Regions from separate parts of the Herminiimonas sp. NPDC097707 genome, predicted to be linked through region 2. Evidence: predicted binding sites of a transcription regulator. Region 2 holds the regulator's gene; the other holds the start of a gene.
What was found. Region 2 encodes HrcA, which represses chaperone genes, less so after heat shock. Its sites were predicted from a motif close to TTAGCACTCNNNNNNNNNGAGTGCTAA; they were not measured.
Positions count from the first base shown of each region.

Region 1: the regulator HrcA is predicted to act here: its motif matches at 2,480-2,506, upstream of rpoH (RNA polymerase sigma factor RpoH).

Region 1 covers NZ_JBIWCI010000001.1:2,028,061-2,035,403, reverse strand. Annotated here, with positions in the region: gene cyoE (heme o synthase) at 1-866, shown strand, start outside; gene ACIQW9_RS09805 (SCO family protein) at 872-1,459, shown strand; gene rpoH (RNA polymerase sigma factor RpoH) at 1,519-2,415, opposite strand; gene ftsX (permease-like cell division protein FtsX) at 2,777-3,703, opposite strand; gene ACIQW9_RS09790 (cell division ATP-binding protein FtsE) at 3,700-4,383, opposite strand; gene ftsY (signal recognition particle-docking protein FtsY) at 4,393-5,439, opposite strand; gene ACIQW9_RS09780 (M16 family metallopeptidase) at 5,531-6,901, shown strand; gene ACIQW9_RS09775 (M16 family metallopeptidase) at 6,959-7,343, shown strand, end outside.
Region 2 covers NZ_JBIWCI010000001.1:1,781,723-1,789,065, forward strand. Annotated here, with positions in the region: gene hemH (ferrochelatase) at 1-346, opposite strand, end outside; gene recN (DNA repair protein RecN) at 439-2,088, opposite strand; gene ACIQW9_RS08625 (NAD kinase) at 2,207-3,145, opposite strand; gene ACIQW9_RS08630 (HAD family hydrolase) at 3,234-3,938, shown strand; gene hrcA (heat-inducible transcriptional repressor HrcA) at 4,063-5,091, shown strand; gene fur (ferric iron uptake transcriptional regulator) at 5,178-5,600, opposite strand; gene ACIQW9_RS08645 (outer membrane protein assembly factor BamE) at 5,782-6,339, shown strand; gene dapB (4-hydroxy-tetrahydrodipicolinate reductase) at 6,403-7,209, shown strand; gene ACIQW9_RS08655 (MotA/TolQ/ExbB proton channel family protein) at 7,261-7,343, shown strand, end outside.

The DNA of each region.
Region 1 (7,343 bases), 250 kb from region 2:
CTTCCAATCGCATCGCCCAATACTGGGCACTGACCAAGCCGCGTGTGACGCAGCTGGCAGTTTTTTGCGCCGTGATCGGCATGTTTCTGGCAACCCCGGACTTGCCGGACTGGAAAATCGTCATCGCTGCCACAGCTGGCATCTGGCTGCTTGCCGGCGCTGCATTTGCGATCAATTGCCTGGTCGAACGCGAAATAGATTCACGCATGGCACGCACGGCACGACGTCCGATGGCGCAAGGTGAAATTACCGTACCGCAGACGCTGGTGTTTTCCGGCGTGATCGGCGGCGCCGGCATGTGGGTGCTGTACAACTTCGTCAATCCGCTGACGATGTGGCTGACCTTTGCCACCTTTGTCGGTTATGCGGTGATTTACACCATCATTCTGAAACCCGCCACACCGCAAAACATCGTGATTGGCGGTTTGTCCGGTGCGATGCCGCCGGCTCTGGGCTGGGCTGCGGTGGCAAACGATTTGCCTATGCAGGCATGGATCCTGGTTTTGATCATCTTCATCTGGACTCCTCCGCATTTCTGGGCGCTGGCATTGTATCGCCGTGATGAATATGCAAAGTCCGGTTTGCCGATGCTGCCGATCACGCATGGCACGGCCTTCACGCAATTCCATATCTGGCTGTACACGATTGCGCTGGTCGCCACCACGATGCTGCCGTTTGCCGTTGGCATGAGTGGCCTGATCTACCTGGTCGCGGCAGCGGTGCTCGATATCATTTTCATGTGGTACGCGTGGCAGGTGTATCGCCACTACACGGACATGATCGCGCGCAAGATGTTTACCTATTCGATTGTCTACCTGTCGCTGTTGTTTGCCGCCTTGCTGGTCGATCACTATTTGAGGTTTTGAAAAAAATGCGTTTACGTTTCCTGCTGACCATGTGCGTTGTCGTACTGGGCTTAAGCGCCTGCAGCGGCAAGGCGCCAGTTGCTTTCACCAATACCGATGTAACCGGACTGGCCTACGGCAAGGATTTTTCCTTGCCCGACCATAATGGCAGGCTGCGTACTCTGGCGGATTTCAAGGGCAAGGCAGTCGTTGTGTTTTTTGGTTTTACGCAATGCCCCGATGTATGCCCGACCACCATGCTGGAAATGGCTAATGTCATGACGGCGCTGGGACCGGATGCCGACAAGGTGCAGGTTCTGTTTGTCACGGTGGACCCGGAACGCGATACGGCAGAATTGCTGAAGCAGTATGTGCCTGCCTTCGATCCGCGTTTCCTCGGTTTGCGCGGCGATCTGGCAGAGACTGAAAAAACCGCCAAGGAATTCAAGGTGTTTTATCAGAAAGTGCCGGGTAAAACGCCGGGCAGCTATACCATCGACCATACGGCAGGCAGTTATGTGTTCGATACGCAAGGCCGGATACGTTTGTTCATTCGACACGGACAGGGCACGGAACCGATCGTGCATGATGTGAAAATCCTGCTGGCCGAGTAAGCATGCAAGCATAAAAAAAGGCGCTCGATTGAGCGCCTTTTTTGTTCATTGCTGCTGGATCATGCGAAAGCAGCCAGCGAACCTTTCATCTTCTTCAATGCCACGGTTTCGATCTGACGGATGCGCTCGGCTGAAACGCCGAATTCACTTGCCAGTTCGTGCAAGGTGGCACCGGAACCATCGTCGTTCGCCAGCCAGCGTGCTTCCACAATGCGGCGTGAGCGTGGATCGAGTTTCCCCAGTGCACTCGACAAGCCTTCGGTTTGCAGGCGATCGTAGCGCTGCGATTCCAGAACCCTGGTTGGCTCCTGCAAATCGGACGATAGGTAGGCGATTGGTGCAAACTTGTCGTCTTCATCGTCGGTCGGCGCTTCCAGCGCGATATCCCGGCCGGACAAACGCGTTTCCATCTCGATGACTTCTTCGCGTTTGACGTTCAGGGTTTTCGCCAGTGCTTCGACTTGATCGGGCGTCATGGCATCCAGGCCTGTTTTGTGGCTGCGCAGATTGAAGAACAATTTGCGTTGCGCTTTCGTCGTCGCCACTTTCACCAGGCGCCAGTTTTTCAAAATGTATTCATGCATTTCAGCCTTGATCCAGTGCATCGAATACGACACCAGACGTACGCCTTGATCCGGATCGAAGCGTTTGACGGCTTTCATCAAGCCGATATTGCCTTCCTGAATCAAATCTGCGTGAGGCAAGCCATAACCCAAGTAACCACGCGCAATCGATACGACCAGACGCAAATGGGACAGGACGAGCTTTTGCGCTGCGGCCAGATCATTGTCGTCGCGCAGGCGTTTTGCCAATGATATTTCTTCTTCGTGTGTCAGCATAGGCAGACGATTGACTGCCGAGATGTAAGCGTCAATATTGCCCAGCGCGCCAGAAAATCCCAAGGACATTATGTTGCTTGGTGAAATCATTGCGGTTGATGCAGATGTGGCTTTCATGCGTTCTCCTTGCTTTTATCCAGAATCGAATTGCTTGCGTTCTAAATCGTTTACACCACCTATCTTAGCACTCTCCTGGAATGAGTGCTAATGAGGGTTTTATACCAAGATCATAGCCATACACTATTGCATTTTAAATAATAATTGTACTTGCTTCAGGGATTTAGAGCCTGATTCGTGCCTGAAGTTGCGTCCGGCAGCCAACTTTTCAGGTAAAGATTTGTGAATTTCTTGAGCCAGCTATGCGGCAGCGTAGAAAGAACCGTGCCGTTATTGATGATTTTTCAACGATTTTCCGCTAGTGCGTGCTTACATTAAATAAAAAATTCAATTCCGCAAGGCAACAAGCCAGTTGCCGTTCTTATGCAAGGCGAGCCAAATGGCGTTGTACCGATAGCAATGCTCCGAGCAGGCCGAGGAAAGCACTGGCAGCGAGCATGAGCAGCGTTGTACCGGTATTCAGCGGCATCAGCCGGAATTCGGATGCATAGAGGCGAGCGAAGTCGGCGATGGCGGTGTTGAGCGGGTTCAAGGCGACGGCGACGGCGAGCAGCGCGACCGCGCCTGCAATCAGTCCAAGTAATGCGCCGGTGTAATAAAAAGGCCGGCATATGAACGCATCGGTGGCACCGACCAGACGCGAGACTTCGATTTCTTCGCGTTGCGTCATGACTTGCAATCGTATCGTATTGAACACTACGGCAACCACGACCACGCCCAGAGTTGCACCGAGGAAGAGCAGAATCAGACGCATCACTTGCAATAATGCCGCCAGACGTTCAACCCAGGCGGAATCGATCTGTACATATTCGACCCCATTCAATGCCTGCAATTTTCCGGTAATGGTCTTTATTTTTCCGGCGTCACCGTCGTTCTGGAAACCGGTCATTTTGACGACATAAGCATCCGGCAGGGGGTTGCTCCCGAGAGTGGCGATGGCGTCTTCGAGGCCGGTTTTATCTTTCAGCGTATTCAGCGCTTTTTCGCGCGGGATGAATTCCAGTTTGACCGGATGTTTGGCTTCCTGTGCGATGCGCCTGATTTCCGGCGCGAGGGCCGTTGCGCGTTCGCGCGATGCATCCATTTGCATGAAGACGCTGATTTCCGGCTCCACCGCCAGTTGCTCTGAAACAGGCCGGACGTTTTCCAGCAGGGTCAGACCTGCAAACGGCAGGGCCAGCGCAATCGATACCACCAGCACGTTCAACAGGAAGTTGCCAGGCGTCTTGAACAGATGGCGAAATGCATCGCCCAGCGCGAAGCGATGCTGTCTGAACCAGCTATTCATGCCGGCACCTGTGGAGTGGTTCTGCGCCAGCTTTCGATGATCTTGCCATGATCGAGATAAATCACGCGGGTTGCCGTATCGAGGAATTGTTCGTCATGAGTGGAAATGAGGCAGGTCACGCCAACCGCGTGAAAGGCTTTCAGTGCATCGAGCACCTTGTTGGCACTTTCACGGTCCAGATTGGCGGTAGGTTCGTCGGCCAGGATGATTTGCGGGCGATTGACGATGGCGCGCGCTATCGATACCCGTTGCTGTTCGCCGCCGGATAGCGTTTGCGGTGCAGATGCGGCCTTGTCGAGCAGGCCGACCTTGTCCAGTGCTGCACGTGCGCGCCGTTCGGCATCGGAGCGCGCGGCGCCGCAGACGATCAGCGGCAGCATGACGTTTGCCAATACGCTGCGATCCGACAGCAGACGCTGCTGCTGGAAAATCAAGCCGAGATTGCGCCGTAAATAGGGCAGGCCGGAATTTTTGATGCGGCCAATATCATGGCCGCTGACAATGACCGTACCTGCGCTCGGTCTTTCTATCGCGGCAATCATTTTCAGCAGTGTGGATTTGCCGGCGCCGGAAGGGCCAGCCAGAAATACCAGTTCGCCCTTGTCGACCGATAGCGTAATGTCGGACAGTGCAGTGACGTTCTGTGCGTACTTTTTCGAAACCTGGCGAAATTCAATCATCGATATCGATTAACCCAATAGTGCTTCAACAAATTCCTGTGCATTGAACGGCTGCAGATCTTCGATCTGCTCGCCGACGCCGATGAAGTAGACCGGGATCGGCCGCGCGCGCGCGATTGCGGCCAGGACGCCGCCTTTCGCAGTGCCGTCGAGTTTGGTCACGACCAGCCCGGTCAGACCCAATGCGTCATCGAAAGCCTTGACTTGCGTGAGCGCATTTTGTCCCGTGTTGCCGTCTATGATCAACAAAATTTCATGCGGTGCGGACGACATGCCCTTGGCAATCACGCGTTTGATTTTCTTCAGTTCTTCCATCAAATGCAATTGCGTAGGCAGGCGCCCGGCGGTATCGACCATCACGACATTGGTGCCGCGTGCCTGCGCCGAATGGACGGCATCGAAGGCAACGGCGGCTGGATCGCCCGATTCCTGTGCAATCACCGTGACGTTATTGCGCTCTCCCCACACCGTCAGCTGCTCGCGTGCAGCGGCGCGGAAGGTGTCGCCGGCGGCCAGCAAAACAGATTGATGGTGCGCCTGCAAATGCTTGGCGAGCTTGCCTATGGTGGTGGTTTTGCCGGCGCCGTTGACGCCGGTGATCATCATCACCAGCGGCTGGTGCTGTCCAAGTACCAGCGGTTTTTGCAGAGGCGTCAGCATCTCAAGCAGCAGGCTGCGCAATGCGGTTTTGACCTGTGCAGCCTCGGTCAGTTTTTCATTTTTGACCTTGCGTTTCAATTCGTTGAGCAGGAATTGCGTGGCATCGACGCCGGCATCGGACATCAGCAGTGCCGATTCCAGCTCTTCGTACAGATCCTCGTCAATTTTTGCGCCGACGAACAAGGTCGTCAGATTGGATGATGTTTTGGAAAGTCCGACCTTCAGTCGCGCCATCCACGATTGCTTTTGCTCGGCTGGCGTGACGGCAGCAACGATTTCCGTTTGCGTCTCCTGCGGAGCAGAAACGACCGGTATTTCCGGTGCGGGAGCGGGCGTCGCAGGCGACGTCGCCAGAGGGGCAGGTTCTTGCGTTTTTTTCTTGAAGAAACTAAACATCGGGAATGGGGTCAGAACAGCGGTCACAGGCGCTTGCCGGTATGTTGCAGGCGAGCGGATACAATCGACGTATTCTATCAGAGCGAAGGTCATGAAATTGAGTATCAGAACAATGCTGATGGCAGCAGCCATAATTTTGGCCCCGACCTTCGCCGGCGCGGCGCAAACTGAGGAATTCACGCTGAAAAACGGCATGAAGATTATCGTCAACGAAGATCATCGCGCACCGACGGTGGCGCACATGATCTGGTATCGAACCGGCTCGGTGGATGAGCGCAACGGTACTACCGGAACGGCGCATGCACTGGAACACATGATGTTCAAGGGGACGAAAAAGCTGAAGCCGGGCGAATTCAGCAAGCGCGTCGCCCAGTTGGGCGGGCGTGAAAACGCATTTACCAGCAGGGATTACACCGCCTATTTCCAGCAAATCGAAAAATCGAAACTGGAAGCGGTGATGGCGCTGGAGGCCGATCGCATGGTCAATCTGCAATTCAACAAGGCGGAATTTGCCAAGGAAATTCGCGTCATCATGGAAGAGCGCCGTTTGCGTACCGACGATCAGCCGATTGCGATGGTGCAGGAAGCATTGGCGGCGACAGCCTATGCTGCGCATCCGTATCGCAATCCGGTCATCGGCTGGATGGACGATTTGCAGCACATGACCGTAGACGATGTGAAGGCCTGGCATGACGCCTGGTACGCGCCGAACAATGCGACGATGGTGGTCTCCGGCGATGTCAATGCCAGGCAGGTGCACGCGCTGGCCGAAAAATATTTCGGTCGCTATCCGCAGAAAACATTGACGCGTACACGGCCGCAGAATGAACCGCCGCAGTTGGGCATCAAACGGGTGACCGTCAAGGCGCCAGCAGAAAATCCCTACGTCGTGCTGGCCTTCAAGGTGCCGGCTCTGCGCGATATCGCCAGGGATGATGATGCGTTTGCACTGGATGTACTGTCAGCTGTGCTCGATGGTTACGACAATGCCAGACTGGCGGCAAAACTGGTGCGTACCGACCGCGTAGCGAATGAAGTGGGCGCTTCGTATTCGGGTATTGCGCGCGGCCCGGTCATGTTTTTTCTGGATGGCGTGCCTGCCGCCGGCACGACGACCGAGCAACTTGAAAAATATTTGCGCGCAGAGCTTACCCGTATTGCCACCGAAGGCGTATCCGAAACCGAATTGAAGCGCGTGAAAACGCAATTGATCGCCAGTCAGATTTACAAGCGCGATTCGGTGTTCGGGCAGGCAATGGAAATCGGTTCGATGGAAATGTCCGGCCTGTCGTACAAGGATATCGATCTGATTATTGAGCGCTTGCGCGCGGTGACGCCGCAGCAAGTGCAAGCCGTGGCGCAGAAGTATTTCGGCGACGATGCATTGACCGTCGCCACACTGCTGCCTTTGCCTGTTACCGACAAAAAACCGGCATCGCCGCCGGCCGGCCCTCTGCGTTGATGCTGCCGGCCCTGCTGTGCGCTGTTCTTGAATACAACCCGCGTTTTCGGAGTTCTCATGTTTAAATTGATAGTCGGCCTCACGCTGTGCGCCGCATGCAGTATTTCTCAGGCTGCATTGCAGATCCAGTCGTGGACCTTGAGTAATGGTGTGCGCGTCTTGTTTGTGGAAAATCACACGATCCCGATTCTCGATGTCAGTGTCGATTTCGATGCCGGTTCGCGCCGTGATCCGGTCGGAAAATCAGGTACTGCAGCGTTGACGAATGCGATGCTGGCACGCGGGCTGCGCGCGCACACGACACAAACCGAAAACGCAAGCGAAGCAGCCATGAGCGAGGCGCAGATTTCGGATGCGTTTGCCGATGTGGCGGCGCAACGCGGCGCCCGTCTCGATGACGATCGTTCCGGCATTACTTTGAGGACACTGGTGAGCGAGCGCG
Region 2 (7,343 bases):
GCATCGCATATTCGACCCGGACTTCATGGCCACGCGCGCCCAGATAACCGGTCAGCAATTTGGCCTGTTTTTCCGTATGCACGCGCAAGGGCGAACCCTCATTGCTCCAGATAGCCGCATATTTTTTGGCCGACTTTCCGGAGCGAAACGGCAGGATGATCAATTTGAGTATGAACCACCAGATCACACGCGGAATTTCAACCACGCGTGGATCGGACAGGAATTCATTCAGGTAAGCACGTACCGCAGAAGTCGTCGGCGCATCGGGTGTACCGAGATTGACCAGCAAGACAGCGGTTTTCGGCAGGCTGCCATGGGTGTACGGTGGTTCGGTATGAAATGACATGGCGCTTTAAATATGAATATTCTGAATATGAGTAATCGATGGGATAGCGAAAAGTTGAGCGACCGGCCGAGTCTTTGCTCAGCCCGGCTTGCTCAGCTTGCGAGCAATTCGCGTGCGTGCGTGCGCGTGGTTGCGGTGATTTCCAGCCCGCCCAGCATGCGGGCAATTTCTTCCACCCGCGCATGATCGTCCAGCGCTGCGATGGACGAGGCGGTTTTGCCATTGTTGCTTTGCTTGCTGACCTGAAAATGCTGATTGGCCTGGCTCGCCACTTGCGGCAAATGCGTGACGCATAAAACCTGTCTGTCCTGTCCCAGGCGGCGCAGCAGTCGGCCGACTACTTCCGCCACCCCGCCGCCGATGCCGCTATCGACTTCATCGAAAATCAGCGTAGGCGTTGCCGTGGCGCTGGATGTGATCACGGAAATCGCCAGTGCAATGCGCGCCAGTTCGCCGCCCGATGCCACCTTGGCCAGCGGCCGCGGCGTGGTGCCGGCATGCGCGGCGACCATGAATTCGATTTGTTCCACACCATAGGACGCCGGCTCGCACGGCTGCAAGGCGATGGCGAATTTGCCGCCGGTCATGCTGAGTTCCTGCATGGCGACCGTGACGGCATCGCCCAGCGCCTTGGCAGCCTTGCTGCGCGCCTTCGATAATTTTTGCGTCGCTGCCATGTAGGCGGCCTGCAGTTTTTCTTCCTGCACGCGCAAGGCATCCAGATCGCTGGCATCGGCCAGCTGCTTCAATTGCGCGGACAGCGTTTCCAGTTCCTGCGGCAAATCGTCCGCCGCCACACGAAATTTGCGTGAAGCGGAATGGATGTTTTCCAGACGCGTTTCTACTTCACGCAAACGCGCCGGATCGAGTTCGACCCGGCTCAGATAATCGTTAAGCGCGTACACCGCTTCCTGCAATTGAATCCGCGCTGGTTCCAGCGCATCCAGCACCGGCTGCAAACCGGCATCCAGATCGACCAGCTTGCCGATACGGATATTGAGCGAGGACAGTTGCGACAGCATGGGTGCCGTCTCGGCGTCGGAAATCAGCGTCAGCGCATCCTGCGCACCTTCAATCAAACTGGCGGCGTGCGACAGGCGGCTGTGTTCATTGGTGATGTCAGCCCATTCGCCCGGTTTGACCGAGAGTTTTTCCAGTTCGCCGACCTGCCATTCCAGGCGCTCGCGTTCCAGCAAGACGTTCTTGGCATTTGTTTCGAATTCTTCGCGTTGTCGCGCCAGGGCGCGCCAGGTTTTATAGGCGCCGGCTACGGCTTTGACTTCTTCCTGCAAGCCCGCCTGGTTATCCAGTAGCACGCGCTGCATGTCCTGCTTCAATAGCGACTGATGCGCATGCTGGCCATGAATATCGACCAGTTTTTCACCCAGTTCGCGCAGTTGGGTGGCGGTGGCAGCAATGCCGTTGATGAAGGCTTTCGAGCGACCGGCATTGTCGATCACGCGACGCAGCAAGGCGCCGCCTTCTTCGTTGGTGAATTCATTTTCTGCCAGCCAGGCATCAAGTTCTGTGCTGGCGGAAAATTCGGCCGTGATATCTGCCTTGGCCGCACCTTCGCGCACCACGCTGGCATCGCCACGCCCACCCAGCGCCAGTGCCAGTGCATCGATCAAAATCGATTTGCCAGCACCCGTTTCGCCGGTAAATACCGAGAAGCCGGATGAAAATTCAAGTTCGATGGCATCGACGATCACGAAATCGCGAATGGAAAGCGTGCGCAGCATGTGGTTGGAATCTTCCCGTTGGTTCGGCTGTGCTGCATGGCCCGGCACAGCAGCGAGCGGCACATCAGAGTATTCAATTAAATCGGCGCATACGCCCCGGCATACTCAATCGGCAGCCTTATTTTAACCGGCCCTGCACCGATGGATATTCGTTCCAGTGCAGTTTTTCGCGCAACGTATCGTAATAACTCCAGCCCTCGGGATGCAGAAAGGTAACCGCATGGTCGGATCTTTTGACGATAATGCGATCGCCGTGCAGCAGACGCGCCACCGATTGCATATCGAAGTTGACGTTGCTATCGCGCCCGCCTACCACTTCGATCACGATTTCACTTGCATCCGGCACCACGATAGGGCGATTCGACAAGGCATGCGGCGCAATCGGCACCAGCACGATGCCCGACAGGCTGGGATGCAGCAAAGGACCGCCAGCAGAGAGAGAGTACGCCGTAGAACCGGTAGGCGTAGCAACGATCAAGCCGTCCGAACGCTGGTTGTACATGAAGTGGCCGTCGACGTGCACACACAATTCGACCATGCCTGAACCCGAGCCGCGCGACAATACGACATCGTTGAAAGCCAGCGTGTGATGCATGACAGCGCCGTTACGCGTCAGCGTGCCCTGCAGCAGGCTGCGCTTTTCGGAAGAGACCTTGCCGTTGAGCATATCCTGCAGCACCGGCATCATGTCTTCCAGCGAGATATCGGTCATGAAACCGAGCCGCCCCTGATTGATGCCGATCAACGGTATCTTGTGTGGTGCCAACTGACGTGCAATGCCGAGCATGGTGCCGTCGCCGCCGACGATGATCGCTACATCGGCCAGTTCGCCGATCTGCGCCAGATCCAGCGCTTCATAGCTGCCGAGACTAAAGCGCTCGGCAGTTTGCGAACCGAACACCACGCGGCGCCCCGTCTTGGCCAGCGCTTCGGCTATCTGCGTCAATGACTGGGTAATATCGTCCACTGAATGCACAGTCTCGCTGGGTTTTTGCTTGGCAAAAATCGCGATGGTTTGAAAAGACGAGGCGGTGTAGGAGTGTGAGGTCGGCAACATGCTGCAGATTAGACCATAATTCCTCTTTCTCTTGCACTATGCGATGCAGCATCCGCGCGAATAATTTTGTCCGCCTTATATTTCCTTTATGCCCACCCCTGCCTATCCTTCCCCCATCAAAGCCGTCCTCTTCGATCTGGACGACACGCTGTGGCCACTGGCGCCGACGCTGCTCAAGGCCGAGGCTGTGCTGTACGACTGGCTGGCACTGCACATTCCCGGCGTAACCCGGCGTTTCAGCAATGCGGAATTGCGCGAGCTACGCATGGAATTGTTGCCTACCGATCCGCAATATCAATTCAATGTATGGGCCCTGCGCCATGCCGCCCTGACGCACGCTTGCCGCCTGAGCAGTGAAAACCATGAACTGGTCGATCAGGCGATGGCCGTATTTTCCGAGGCACGCAATGCAGTGACTCCGTTCGACGATGTGGTGCCGGGACTGGCGCGCCTGAACGAGCGCTTTATGGTGGGCTCGGTTTCCAACGGTTTTGCCGATCTGTCGGCCATCGGCATCTCCCGGCATTTTCAATACTCGATCGCCGCCCATCAATTTGGCAGCGCCAAGCCACATCCGGAGATTTTTCTCGCCGCCTGCGACGCGCTCTCGATTGCCCCGCACGAAGCGGTCTATGTCGGCGACGATCCGCTGCTGGATATTCAGGGTGCGCAAAACGCCGGTCTGCAAGCGGTGTGGATGAATCGTTTTCAGCGCACCCTGCCGGAACATATCGTGCCGGCCGCCAGCGTTACCACACTGCATGAACTCGATGCATGGCTGAAACGCGCATAATGGCAGCATGACCATGTGCGACAAGGAATATCAGCCGCCCGCATGTAAATGCCGGCAAACGGTTCACATCGTGTAGGCTGCAAGCTTGCCGCCTGACGCCGCCACTCATTACAATACGCATACCATGCAACTCGATAACCGCGCACAAACACTGCTGAAAGCTCTGGTCGAACGCTATATAGCGGACGGCCAGCCGGTCGGTTCGCGCGAGCTTTCCAAGATTTCCGGCCTAGATCTGTCGCCGGCGACGATACGCAACATCATGGCCGACCTGGAAGAAATGGGCTTCGTCGCCAGCCCGCACACTTCCGCCGGCCGCGTGCCGACGCCGCGCGGCTATCGCGTATTTGTCGATACGCTGCTGACCGTACAAGCGATAGACGAAAGCGCGCTGGAATCCAAGCTGCAAGCCACGCTGCAAACCGGCTCCCAGCACAAAATCATTGCCAATGCGGCAGGCATTCTGTCCTCGCTATCCGAATTTGCCGGCATCGTGATTACGCCGCGGCGCGAATCGGTGTTCCAGCAAATCGACTTCTTGCGGCTGTCGGAAAAACGCATACTGCTGGTCATCGTCGGCCCGGGCGGCGACGTGCAGAACCGGCTCTTGCTGACCGATGTCGATTACTCGCCGGCGCAATTGGTGCAGGCTGCGAACTACATCAACCAGAATTACGGCGGCCTGAGTTTCGACGATGTAAGAATACGTTTGCAAGGCGAATTGAAGGCTTTGCGCGACGACATGACGCGCCTGATGCAAGCTGCGGTGGAAGCAGGCAGCGATGCGATGAACGACAATAGCGACGACTTGGTGATTTCCGGCGAGCGCAATCTGCTCAGCGTCAGCGATCTGTCCTCGAACATGGTCTCGCTGCGCAAACTGTTCGACCTGTTTGAACAGAAAACCAGTCTGATGCAATTGCTGGACGTCTCCAACAAGGCGACTGGCGTACAGATCTTCATCGGCGGCGAATCGAATCTGGTGCCCATGGATCAGATGAGCATAGTGACGGCGCCGTACACCGTCAACGGCAAGGTGGTCGGCACGCTGGGCGTGATCGGCCCCACGCGCATGGCATACGAGCGGGTCATTCCGATTGTCGACATTACCGCCAAGCTGCTGTCGAACGCACTCAGCCATACGCATGGTTAAAGCAGCATCCTTGCCATGATCGGGATATAAAAAAGCACGCGTCCCTTGCCGGAGGCGTGCTTTTTACCATGCGATGCACGCTGCTCTTATTTGATTTTCCGGCAATCCTTGCAATGACCATAAAGCGCCAGAGCGTGATCGGATATTTCAAATCCGCGTTCCTGCGCAATTTTTTCCTGACGCTTTTCGATTTCAGCATCGAAAAATTCTTCTACCTTGCCGCAAGTCAGGCACACCAGATGGTCATGATGCGAGCCTTCGTTGAGTTCAAAAACGGCCTTGCCGGTTTCAAAGTGATTGCGATGCAGCAAGCCGGCTTGTTCAAACTGGGTCAGCACGCGATATACGGTGGCCAGACCGACGTCGAGATTGTCCGCCAATAGCATCTTGTAGACATCTTCAGCACTCAAATGGCGCACTTCGGCAGTCTGAAAAATATCAAGGATTTTCAGCCGCGGCAGCGTGGCTTTCAGGCCGCTGGCTTTTAGTTCGCATGGATTGTTGGTCATGTTCTTGCTCAGTTAAAGGATATCTGCCTTATCATATAGCGTTTTCGTAAAATTGCTCAATCCCTTGAGATTCCCTATGCAAAAGTTGCCATCCCGTTTTTATCGTGCCTCAGCTGTCACTGGTTCATTTTGTTTAATACTGGCAACGCTCGTCACGGGTTGTGCATCGAAAAATCCCTTGATGGACGACGCGGCTCCAGTCGCAGCGAAGGCTAAACCGGCCAAACCAATCGCAGCAACGCCCGCCCCGACTCAGGCAGAACAAGCAATCTCCGCCGCCTCGGTGGCAGCAGAGGCACCGCCAGCCGCAACGCCTTCCACTGCAGTCGCTGAGCCGGCTGCTACTGAAACGCCAGTCGCCGCTCCGGTCGCCACGAGCGGCGCAACCGGCGTGCAAACCAAACGCACCAATCGCTTCCTCGGTATTTTCCGTCCTTACCGCCCGGACATCCAGCAAGGCAATTTTGTCTCGCAGGAAATGGTCGCTCAGTTGAAGGAAGGCATGACGCAGGATCAGGTGATTTTCCTGCTCGGCACACCCCTGCTGAACGACCTGTTCCACGCCGACCGCTGGGATTATGCCTTCCGCCTGCAAAAGGGCAACGGCGAGATCACGACCAGCCGCGTGACCGTTTTCTTCAAGGACAAGCTGGTATCGCATTTTGAAGGCGGCGATTTGCCGACTGAAAAAGATTATCTGGATCGTATTTCCGACAAGGCCAAGGAAGCCGGCAAGTAAGGTTTCCCGCACTCGCTACCAGGCGAATTTTTCACAGAACATTTTTTACCGAGTCTTTCAAGCATGAATCAAATGAAAATCGCAGTCGCCGGTGCATCCGGCCGCATGGGTCACATGTTGATCGAGGCCATTCTGAATGCTGCCGATGCAACGCTATCCGGCGCACTGGATATCGCCGCATCGCCGGCGATCGGCATCGACGCGGCCGCATTTCTGGGCAAACCGTCCGGCGTACTGATCGAATCCGATCTGGCCAAAGGCCTGGCAAATGCCGACTTTCTGATCGACTTTACACGTCCGGAAGGAACGCTGAAGCATCTTGAGTACTGCGCTGCGCACGGTATCAAGATGATCATAGGCACCACCGGCTTCGATGCAGCAGGCAAGGCAGCAATCGCCGCCGCTGCAGAAAAAACCGCCATCATGTTTGCACCGAATATGAGTGTCGGCGTCAACGTCACGATGAAGTTACTGGAGATGGCCGCCAAGAATTTTTCCGAAGGCTACGACATCGAAATCATCGAAGCGCATCATCGCAACAAGGTCGACGCACCGTCCGGCACCGCGATCAAGATGGGCGAAGTGATTGCCGGTGCGCTGGGTAAGGAACTGAACGATGTTGCCGTGTGGGCGCGCGAAGGCGTGACCGGTGCACGCGATCCGTCATCTATCGGCTTTGCCACCGTGCGTGGCGGCGACATCATCGGCGACCACACGGTATTGTTTGCCGGCGACGGTGAACGCATCGAAATTTCGCACAAATCGTCGAGCCGCGTGTCGTATGCGCACGGCAGCCTGCGTGCGGCACGTTTCCTGGCCGACAAGAAAACCGGCTTGTACGACATGCAGGATGTGCTCGGTTTGCGCTAGACGCAGGCTGGCAACCGATCAATCGCAACCTGACTTATCCAGATCGAAAACATGAACTCCACAGTCGCAGAGCAAGGATTGGGTTTGTCGCATTACTGGGCGCAGGGCGATGCGGTGTCGCACGCGGTCGCTTA